DNA from 3 places in the Peptacetobacter sp. AB845 genome. Region 1 is predicted to be linked to each of the others. Evidence: riboswitches for the same ligand, from Rfam matches in the RefSeq annotation. Region 1 holds a riboswitch; each other region holds the start of a gene.
What was found. Region 1 has a riboswitch for glycine ahead of ACK2WO_RS09450 (saccharopine dehydrogenase family protein). Riboswitches for the same ligand answer to the same signal wherever they lie in the genome.
Positions count from the first base shown of each region.

Region 2: another riboswitch for glycine. It lies ahead of ACK2WO_RS00835 (alanine/glycine:cation symporter family protein); the one in region 1 lies ahead of ACK2WO_RS09450 (saccharopine dehydrogenase family protein).
Region 3: another riboswitch for glycine. It lies ahead of ACK2WO_RS10495 (GrdX family protein); the one in region 1 lies ahead of ACK2WO_RS09450 (saccharopine dehydrogenase family protein).

Region 1 is NZ_CP180001.1:2,002,273-2,005,490, reverse strand. Features, by position in the region: gene ACK2WO_RS09455 (patatin-like phospholipase family protein) at 1-1,207, shown strand, start outside; glycine riboswitch at 1,313-1,418, shown strand; gene ACK2WO_RS09450 (saccharopine dehydrogenase family protein) at 1,625-2,872, shown strand; gene ACK2WO_RS09445 (GGDEF domain-containing protein) at 2,934-3,218, opposite strand, start outside.
Region 2 is NZ_CP180001.1:191,518-194,735, reverse strand. Features, by position in the region: gene ACK2WO_RS00840 (heavy metal translocating P-type ATPase) at 1-1,065, shown strand, start outside; glycine riboswitch at 1,350-1,444, shown strand; gene ACK2WO_RS00835 (alanine/glycine:cation symporter family protein) at 1,554-2,948, shown strand; gene ACK2WO_RS00830 (DUF1097 family protein) at 3,168-3,218, opposite strand, start outside.
Region 3 is NZ_CP180001.1:2,217,045-2,220,262, forward strand. Features, by position in the region: gene trxB (thioredoxin-disulfide reductase) at 1-912, opposite strand, end outside; gene ACK2WO_RS10495 (GrdX family protein) at 1,084-1,461, opposite strand; glycine riboswitch at 1,557-1,662, opposite strand; gene ACK2WO_RS10500 (M3 family oligoendopeptidase) at 2,000-3,218, opposite strand, start outside.

The DNA.
Region 1 (3,218 bases):
TAAGTTTAAAGGAGCTGTTGGAACTTCGATAGGTGCTTTTAATGCAGCTATGATAGTCCAAGGGGACTTTGATGTATGCTACAATATGTGGAAAAATATGCAACCAGAGACATTATTTAATGTTGATAACCAGTTTATGGAAAATTTAGTCGATAAAAATATAGATAGAGGCATGCTAGAGTACGCATCTACAGAGGCTAAAAAAGTAATAAAAAATAAAGGAATTGATACTGCAAAGCTTAGAAGAATTTTAGATTTATACATAGATGAAGAAAAAATTCGTAAGTCAGATATGGATTTTGGCCTTGTTACAATAGAATTTGACGGATTAAAACCTGTACCAGTAGAGATTTTTAAGGAAGATATTCCAGAAGGAAAGATAAAAGATTACATAATGGCAAGTGCTAATTTACCTGTTTTTAAGAGTGAAGATATAGATGGAAGGACATTTATAGATGGTGGATTTTATGATAATTGTCCACTTAGACTTTTAGAAAGCAAGGGATATGATGATTTAGTGGCTGTCAGGGTGTCTCCAAACAGAAAACTTAGAGAGCCTATAAATGAATCTACAAAATTTATAGAGATTAAACCATCTGAGCCTCTTGGAAGAGGGCTAATTTTTAGCAACGATACAATAAGAAGAAATATGCTTAAAGGATATTTTGACCGGATTAAAAAGATTGAGGGCCTAAAAGGAAATAAATACTACATTACTGGAATAACAGATGATGAATTTATGAAGAGACTTATTTCCTATCCAAATGAAAAAATAATTCCTTATGCTGAAAGTAGGGGAATAGTAGGAAAAGATCCTAAAAGGGTTCTGTTTGAAGATTTAATACCTGAAACCGCAGAAGCTCTAAAAATGGGAAAAGAATCTACTTATCAAGAAATTTTTATAGGTCTACTTGAAGCAATAGCAGAGGGTAAAAAGATTAAAAAGTTTAAAATATATTCACTAGATGAATTTATTAATTGTATAAATAATTCTGAGGATAATGAATCAACTAATTCAAAATTATTGGAGCTTAAAAAAACAGCACTTCGACTTGCAAAGCCAATAGAAAAGATGACACCTATAACGTTTAAAGAGAGTATTTTAAAAGAATTTGAAGAGAATATGCTCGATGATATAGGGTATCATGTAAGTCAGCTAGAAAGTTATGAAAAAAGTGAAGATAGAGATGATGATGGTTGGGATTAAGTAAATATTTATTTATAGATAAAAATAATTAAATATTTATAATTAAAAAATTTGACAGTTTGATGAAAATCTTATATTATAAAAATGACAATCAAATATGTTCGGATGAGGACTGCATTAGAGACTTTTTAAATAAAGCGCCGAAGAAGCAAAACAGAAATTTCATCTTGTTTCTGTGGAAACTGACAGGCAAAAGGAGGGCAGTCTGACGATACTTTGGAGAGAGTGATTAAATTCACCGCCTACGAGGATATAACCAACTGGCAAAAGGACAGAGATATAGATGCATTTATTTGTGTATCTGTATCTCTTTTTATATTTTTTGAAGGTTGGTATTTTTTATACCTATTTATAATAAAAAGAGAAACCCATATTTGTGCAAGATGCAAGACTATATACAAAAGGGAGAGAAAAGATATGAGAATGTTATTAGTAGGTGCCGGAGCAGTCGGTGAATCAATTTTAAGGATATTAAAGGAAAGAGATAAGAATAGCGATTGGCTAGAGCTTGTAGTTGTTTCTGATTATGATTTAGACAGAGCAAAAGAAGTGTGTGATAATCTAGGAGATTACGATAGATTCAAACCAGAATTTGTAAATGCAAAATCAAAAGAAAGTATGAAAGAACTTGTAAAAAAATACGACTTAGATTTTGTTATGGATGCAACAGCTCCATTTTTAAGCAATTATATATTTGATGCAGCATTTGAAGCAGGAGCAAACTACGGAAATATGGGAACTTGGTCTGTTCCAATGGAAAATCCAGCATTTGGTCTAGGTATAGAAAACAGTTATACGGAGCCAATGACAAAGTACAATTTTGATAGACACGAAAAATGGGCAGAAAATGGACAGTTAGCTTGTATATGTATGGGAATAGATCCAGGAGTTGTAAATGTATTTGCAAAATATGCAGCAACAAAATTATTTGATGAAATAAAAGAAATACATGTAAAAGACGGTGGAAATCTTCAGATACCTTCTGCGGATAAAGATGATATTACTTTTGGATTCAATGTATGGACAGTTTTAGATGAATGTATGAATCCTAATGTTGAATGGGATAAAAATAACGGTGGATTTATAGTAGAAGATGCTTTTGCTGGAGAAGAAAAATTTGATATGCCAGAAGTTGGAGAAAATACTCTAGTAAAAATAGAACACGAAGAAACTGTTACAATGCCTAGATACCTTGAACAGTACGGATTAGAAAGAGTTACATATAAAATATCTCTTGACGAAAATCTTATGAATGCATTAAAAGTTATAGATAAATTAGGACTTAGAGGAACTAAACCTGTAGAAGTAGGTGGAGTAAAAGTTTCTCCTAGAGATGTTGTAGCTGCATGTGCTCCACAGCCTAAAGACATAGGAAATGAAATGGTTGGAGAAATGTGTGTTGGAATACATTGTAAGGGAATTAAAGATGGTAAAGAAAAAGAAATAATGATGTATCAGACATTTGACAATCAGGAATCTATGAAAGATTGGGGAATGCAGGCAGTAGTTGCACAGACAGGATTTGGTGCAGCAATAGCAATAGAGCTTATAGGTAGAGGAATATGGACAGGAGAAGGAGTATATTCTCCAGAATACTTTGATCCAATGCCATACCTAAATATAATGGATGAAGCAGGATTTGATTATAAAATAAAAGAAATGTAAGTATAAAAAATAAATGTAAATATAAAAAATAGCTGTTGCAAAGTACGCAACAGCTATTTTTTTACTCTTCATCTTCGTCAGGCATCCATGATGTTTTGAATTTTCTTTTGTTTTTACACATCATGTAGTCCGTTCTACTTACTAAATCAAATATAGATTTATCGTAACCGTATTTGTATGAATCATAGCCTATAGAAGTTATCATTTTTATATCATGAAGTTGGTTGTAAGAAGTTATTACAGATTGGAAAAGTTCTATATACCTTTCAACCTTTTCTTTAGGTTCATTTTTTATAAGCACTATAAACTCATCTCCGCCTATTCTAAAGCAGTTTCCTATATCTTC
Region 2 (3,218 bases), 740 kb from region 1:
AGAGGATTAATATTCCTAGTAGTTTCATGTCCTTGTGCATTAGTATTATCAATACCTCTAAGTTTCTTTGGTGGAATAGGATCTGCATCTAAAAACGGTATACTTATAAAAGGAAGTAACTATTTAGAAACTTTAAGAAAAGCAAACACAGTAGTTCTTGATAAGACAGGTACTATAACTAAAGGTGTATTCAAGGTTACAGAAATAAATCCTGTTGGAATGTCAGAAGATGAGTTATTAAAATATGCAGCTATTGCAGAAGCAAACTCAAATCATCCAATAGCAAAATCTATAATGGAAAGCTATAATGAAAAATTTGAAGAAGAAGTAAAATTAAGTGAAATAGACAAGTACGAAGAAATAGCAGCACATGGTATAAAAGTTTTATACAATGGTAAAACAATACTTGCAGGAAGCTCTAAACTTTTAGATAGTGAAAATATAGAATACAAAAAAATAGAAGAAAGCGGAACAACTGTATATGTTGCAGTAGATGGAAAATTTGCAGGATGTATAGTAATATCTGATGAAGTTAAAGAAGATAGTAAAAGAGCAATAGAAGAAATGAGAAAAGTTGGAATAACAAATGTAGTTATGCTAACTGGTGATAATGAAGCTGCTGCAGCTAAAATAGCTAAAGAAGTTGGAGTAAACAAACATTATTCAGGACTTCTACCTAATCAGAAGGTTGAAATACTTGAAGAAATCGCAAATGAAAATAGTACAGGAAATACAATATTCATAGGTGATGGTATAAATGATGCCCCAGTTTTAGCTAGAGCAGATGTAGGTATAGCAATGGGTGGTGTTGGATCTGATGCTGCTATAGAAGCAAGTGATATAGTATTTATGACAGATGAATTATCAAAACTACCTATAGCTAAGAGAATATCTGAAAAAACAAATAAAATTGTTTGGCAGAATATAGTATTTGCAATGGGTGTAAAAGTAATAGTAATGCTTATGAGTACTGGTGGAGTTGCAAATATGTGGGAAGCAATATTTGCAGATGTAGGAGTTGCTCTTATAGCAGTATTAAATGCAATGAGAACACTTAAAGAATAGTTTTAAGCTAATATAATTTAGTAGCTTAATAAACAAAAGTATAGAAAAATAGAAACTCTTTATATAGATACAATTATTTTTTAGTACTGTAAAAAAAATAATTGTATACATCTAAAAATAAATAAATTAACAATAAAACACACATATTTTATAAAAATAAAAATAAAATATGTGTGTTTTTTGAAAATTATAATTAATTTAAAAAATATATTGTAATTGAATAAAATAGATGATATTATAAAAAGCAGATGGATAAGTTGTATTTATAAATATTAATAAAATCTATTAGGAACTCTGGAGAGTCTCCAAAAAAGGGGCGCCGAAGGTGTACGCAAACTTGGTTTGCAAATCTCTCAGGCAAAAGGACAGAGCAGTAAGGCAGATTAAATTTTAAAAGTCTGTTTGCAAATGTTCTACTCTTATTTTTTGGAGCTGATATATCAGCTCTATTTTTATTTCCAAAAATAAAAGAAAAGGAGAGTAAACGCATGGAATTATTTTTAGACAATCTATTAGACATAGTAGTAGCCGTAAATGGATTTTTATGGAATTTCTTACTACTATTCATCTTATGTGGAGTTGGAATATACTACACATTCAAATTAAAATTTATACAGGTTAGAAAATTTGGAGAGGGCTTCAGATTAGTGTTCGGAAACCTAAAGTTAAATGGTGAAAAGAAAGAACACGGTGAAATGACACCTTTCCAGTCATTAGCAACAGCTATAGCAGCTCAGGTTGGTACAGGCAACTTAACTGGTGCAGCTACAGCACTTCTTTCTGGTGGACCAGGGGCTATATTCTGGATGTGGCTTAGTGCATTCTTTGGAATGGCTACAATTTATTCAGAAGCAACTCTTGCTCAGAAATATAAAACAGTTGTAGATGGCGAGGTAACAGGAGGACCTGTATACTACATCAGAGCTGCATTTAAAGGGAAATTTGGTAAAGTCTTAGCAGCGACATTCTCAGTATTAATAATATTTGCACTTGGATTTATGGGTAATATGGTTCAGTCAAACTCAATTGGTGCAGCATTCTCAGAAGTTTTTGCAAGTAGAAATATAAACATACCTCCAATAACAGTTGGTTTATTAATAGCTGTAGTAGCGGGATTTGTGTTTATAGGTGGAACACAGAGATTGGCATCAGTTGTTGAAAAAATAGTACCTATAATGGCATTCGTATATATAATAGGAAGTTTAGCTTTAATAGGAATGAATATATCAGAAGTTCCTGAAGCTTTTAAAATGATAATAGTTGGAGCATTTAATCCAAAAGCAGTACTTGGTGGTGCAGTTGGTATATCTATAAAAGAAGCTATACGTTACGGTGTAGCAAGAGGATTATTCTCTAATGAAGCTGGTATGGGTTCTACACCTCATGCACACGCAAGAGCAGCAGCTAAAAACCCTCATGAACAGGGATTAACAGCTATGGTCAGTGTATTTATAGATACTTTCATAATATTAAACTTAACAGCATTCTCTATATTAACTAGTGGTGTTTTAGATTCAGGAAAAGAAGGTATAGCACTTACTCAGACAGCTTTCGTAAATACTTTTGGTAGTGGAGGAGATTTATTTATAGCAATATGCTTATTATTCTTCGCATTCTCTACTATACTTGGATGGCATTTCTTTGGACGGATAAACGTAAAATATTTATTCGGACAGAAGGCAGTAAAAATATATTCACTAATAGTTATACTATTTATAATAGTTGGATCTACATTAAAAGTTGAATTAGTTTGGCAGTTAGCTGACTGTTTCAATGGTTTAATGGTTATACCAAATGCTATAGCACTATTTGCACTTAGTGGAGTAGTAATGGGGATATACAAGAAATATGTAAATGGAGATTCAGATAAGGATCAAAAATAAACTATAAAATTTCATATTAAAAGTATAAAATTATAAGTATAAGATTAATTGATTTAAATAATAGTAAAATCGGGAGATATTAAGTGAGTTTATAGTATTGATTTTGGTGGTGCGAAATCAATATTAAATATAAAGTTAAGATTTAAGATTCAAAAGACAAAACAATGAAAAAGAGATGTAATAGAAAACTGTTACATCTCTTTTTGTTTTTTAAAGTATTTATTCCTCTGAGCCAAACATAGCACATAATTTTTTGCCTAATGTATCACA
Region 3 (3,218 bases), 210 kb from region 1:
AGTTGCTGCTATTGCACCATCAGCTGTTGCAGTTACAACCTGTCTTAAAGGTTTCTGTCTGCAGTCACCAGCTGCGAATACACCTGGTATGTTAGTTCTCATGTGGTCGTCAGTTAATAAGTAGTTCTGTTCGTCCATATCTAATATACCTTTGTATAAATCAGTCTGAGCTATAACACCTATGAATACGAATACACCCATTGTTCCGTCTTCTTCATCAGCGAAATATTCATGAGTTTCTCCAGTAACTGTATTTTTGAATACTACAGATTCTAGTATTCCGTCACCTTTTATTTCTTCAACTACTGTATCTAGTAAGAATTCTATTTTAGGGTTCTTTCTTGCTTTTTCTTCTATACTCTTAGCACATCTGAATCCCTGTCTTCTGTGAACTATTGTAACTTTTCTAGCGAATTTAGTTAAGTACATAGCTTCTTCTAAAGCACTGTCTCCTCCACCAACTACGAATACTTCGAAGTCTTCAAAGAAGTCAGCATCACAAGTTGCACAGTAAGAAACACCTTTACCAGTGAATTCTGCTTCTCCTGGGCATCCTATTTTTCTTGGGCTTGCACCAGCTGCAACTATAACAGCTTTAGTTCTATATTCTGTACCACTTTCACCTTTTAATACTTTTATATCTCCTTCAAGCTGAACTTCAACTATACCATCTCTTTTTATTTCAGCACCGAATTCATCACACTGCTGAACCATTCTAGCTGTTAAAGATGGACCACTTGCATTTTCAACAGATCCAGGATAGTTTGCAACTTCATGAGTTATAACTATCTGTCCACCATTTTTAGTTTTTTCTAATATTAGAGTTTTCATTTTAGCTCTAGCTCCGTATATTCCTGCAGCTAGTCCAGCTGGTCCTCCACCGATTATGACTATGTCATATAAATTTTCCATTTCGTCATCCTCCTGATTGAAATATAAATCTTTTATTAATTTAAAATTCAAAATTTAAAACAATATTATTATTTTGAATAGTAATTACTAGTACAACTTCTTAAAAAATGTTTTCCCGTTATACAGGTATGTCTGTAAATGTTTTCCAATTAACCGTCTAATACTATTCTTTTAATACTCATACTGGATTCTCGAGATTGTGTTAGTCATTATATCTAAGTCTATAACTCTAAAATCATCCATAACACTCTCTATCCAATTTGGAGTTACTTTATCATTTTGGAATTTAGAAGCTGTATTTATAGCATCTTCTATTAGTTCCACTGACTGAAAATCTAATCCAGCTCCATCAGCCATTATAACTGTTCTGTAAGGAGTTTCATTAGGTTTAACACTTCCATAAAGCGGATGTGAAAGTAATCTACATCCTTTGTGAATATGTTTTCTGCATTCTTCAAGAACACCTATGTAAGATGTATCAATAAGTCTTACATCCATTTCAGGAAAACTATCCTTTATTTTAGAATTATTTGTTACTATAAACATCATTACACTCTCTTTCATCCTAGAAACTTTAAACAAAAAAACAGAGAAAACAAATTTCCCAATTTGTCTTCTCTGTCAAAATTCTTTTTCAGAGATCTGTCCGCTATATAGTATATTCACCTGAGAAATTCACATTTACTATTGGGAAATAGTAGATGTTTGTACCTTCGGTCCCCATTTAAGGAAGTCTCCTATACGCTTCATCCAGAAATATTTTTTTGCTTGTTTCTATATTTGTTAAGTTAAGTATATAAATTTTCGATACAAATATCAAGCCTTTTTTTTAATTTTTTTCTATTATTTTTTCAAATATTTTTCACATTATTTTCTAATAACTTATAAAAGTTAGTTATATACTTGATTTTAACCACTTACATCTTTGAATTTTTCTTAAGGTTGTTAGTTATATTTTTTTATTTTTTTGGCTTTTTCATCTGTTTTATTTTATTTTCTATATATATATTAAAATTTATATTATATTTAACATAATATTCTTTAACTATTGTAAATATTTAAACTGCACTATATGAAGTTGCATAAATTACTTTCTGTCTATCTTACCAACACTCCAATTATAGATTTTTCCTATAATGTTATCTAAACACCCTTCTTCAAATGGAGATTTTAAATTTCCTGCATTTACAGTTTCAACAAAAGATCTTTTACCTGCATCCCTACAAATTTCCATATAATTTTCTAAAACTTCATCATAATTTTCTTCCATATTGCTCCAAATCTGTAGAGCACATACCTCCGCAAGTGCATAATCTATATAATAAAATGGATTTTTAAATATATGTCCTTGTTTAAACCACCAACATCCCTTTTCTAAAAACTTATTTCCGTCATAGTTTTTCCACGGTGTATATATTTTTTCTAACCTTCTCCATTCTGAATTTCTCTCTTCTGGAGTAAGCTTTGGATTTTTATAAATAATATGCTGAAATTCATCTACAATCATGCAGTAAGGAATCAATCTAACAATCGTTGCCATATGAGTTCTTTTAAATTTTTCCTCATCATCTTTAAAGAATAACTTCATCCAAGGCCAAGTTAAAAGCTCCATAGTCATAGAGTGTATCTCACAACAATCAAGAGTTGGGAAATTTATTTCAGGCATATCTATATTTCTCGACATATATAACTGGAATGCATGTCCAGCTTCATGAGTCAATGTATCCACATCATCAAAAGTCTTATTAAAATTAGAGAAAATAAACGGTGCTTTTATTTCTGGAATATATGTACAATATCCACCAAATCCCTTAGATTCTTTTGTTTCTAAGTCCATAAACCCATTTTCTATCATGAAGTCAAAAAATTCGCCGGTTTCTTTAGATAATTCATGATACATTTTTGATGCTGCTTCTAGTGTTTCATCGTAATCTGTTACAGGCTCCATATTCCATCCAGGATACTCAACATCATCGTCATAATATTTCAACTCATCAATGTTTAGTCTTTCTTTCTTTTGTTTATTAAACTCATCTACAAGAGGAATCCATTTTTCTCTAACTTCTTTTCTAAACTTATCCACATCTTTTTCAGTGTATTCTGTTCTTTTCATTCTTAAATATCCTAATTCTACAAAATCATCATACCCTAATTTTTTAGCCATTCTATTTCTAACTTTTACTAATTCTTCAAAAACAGAATTAAATTTGTCTTCAATTGATTCAAAATAATTATAGAACCGTTCAGAAGCTTTTTTTCTTTCTTCTCTATTATCCGATAACATATACTTATTCATCTGTGATAAA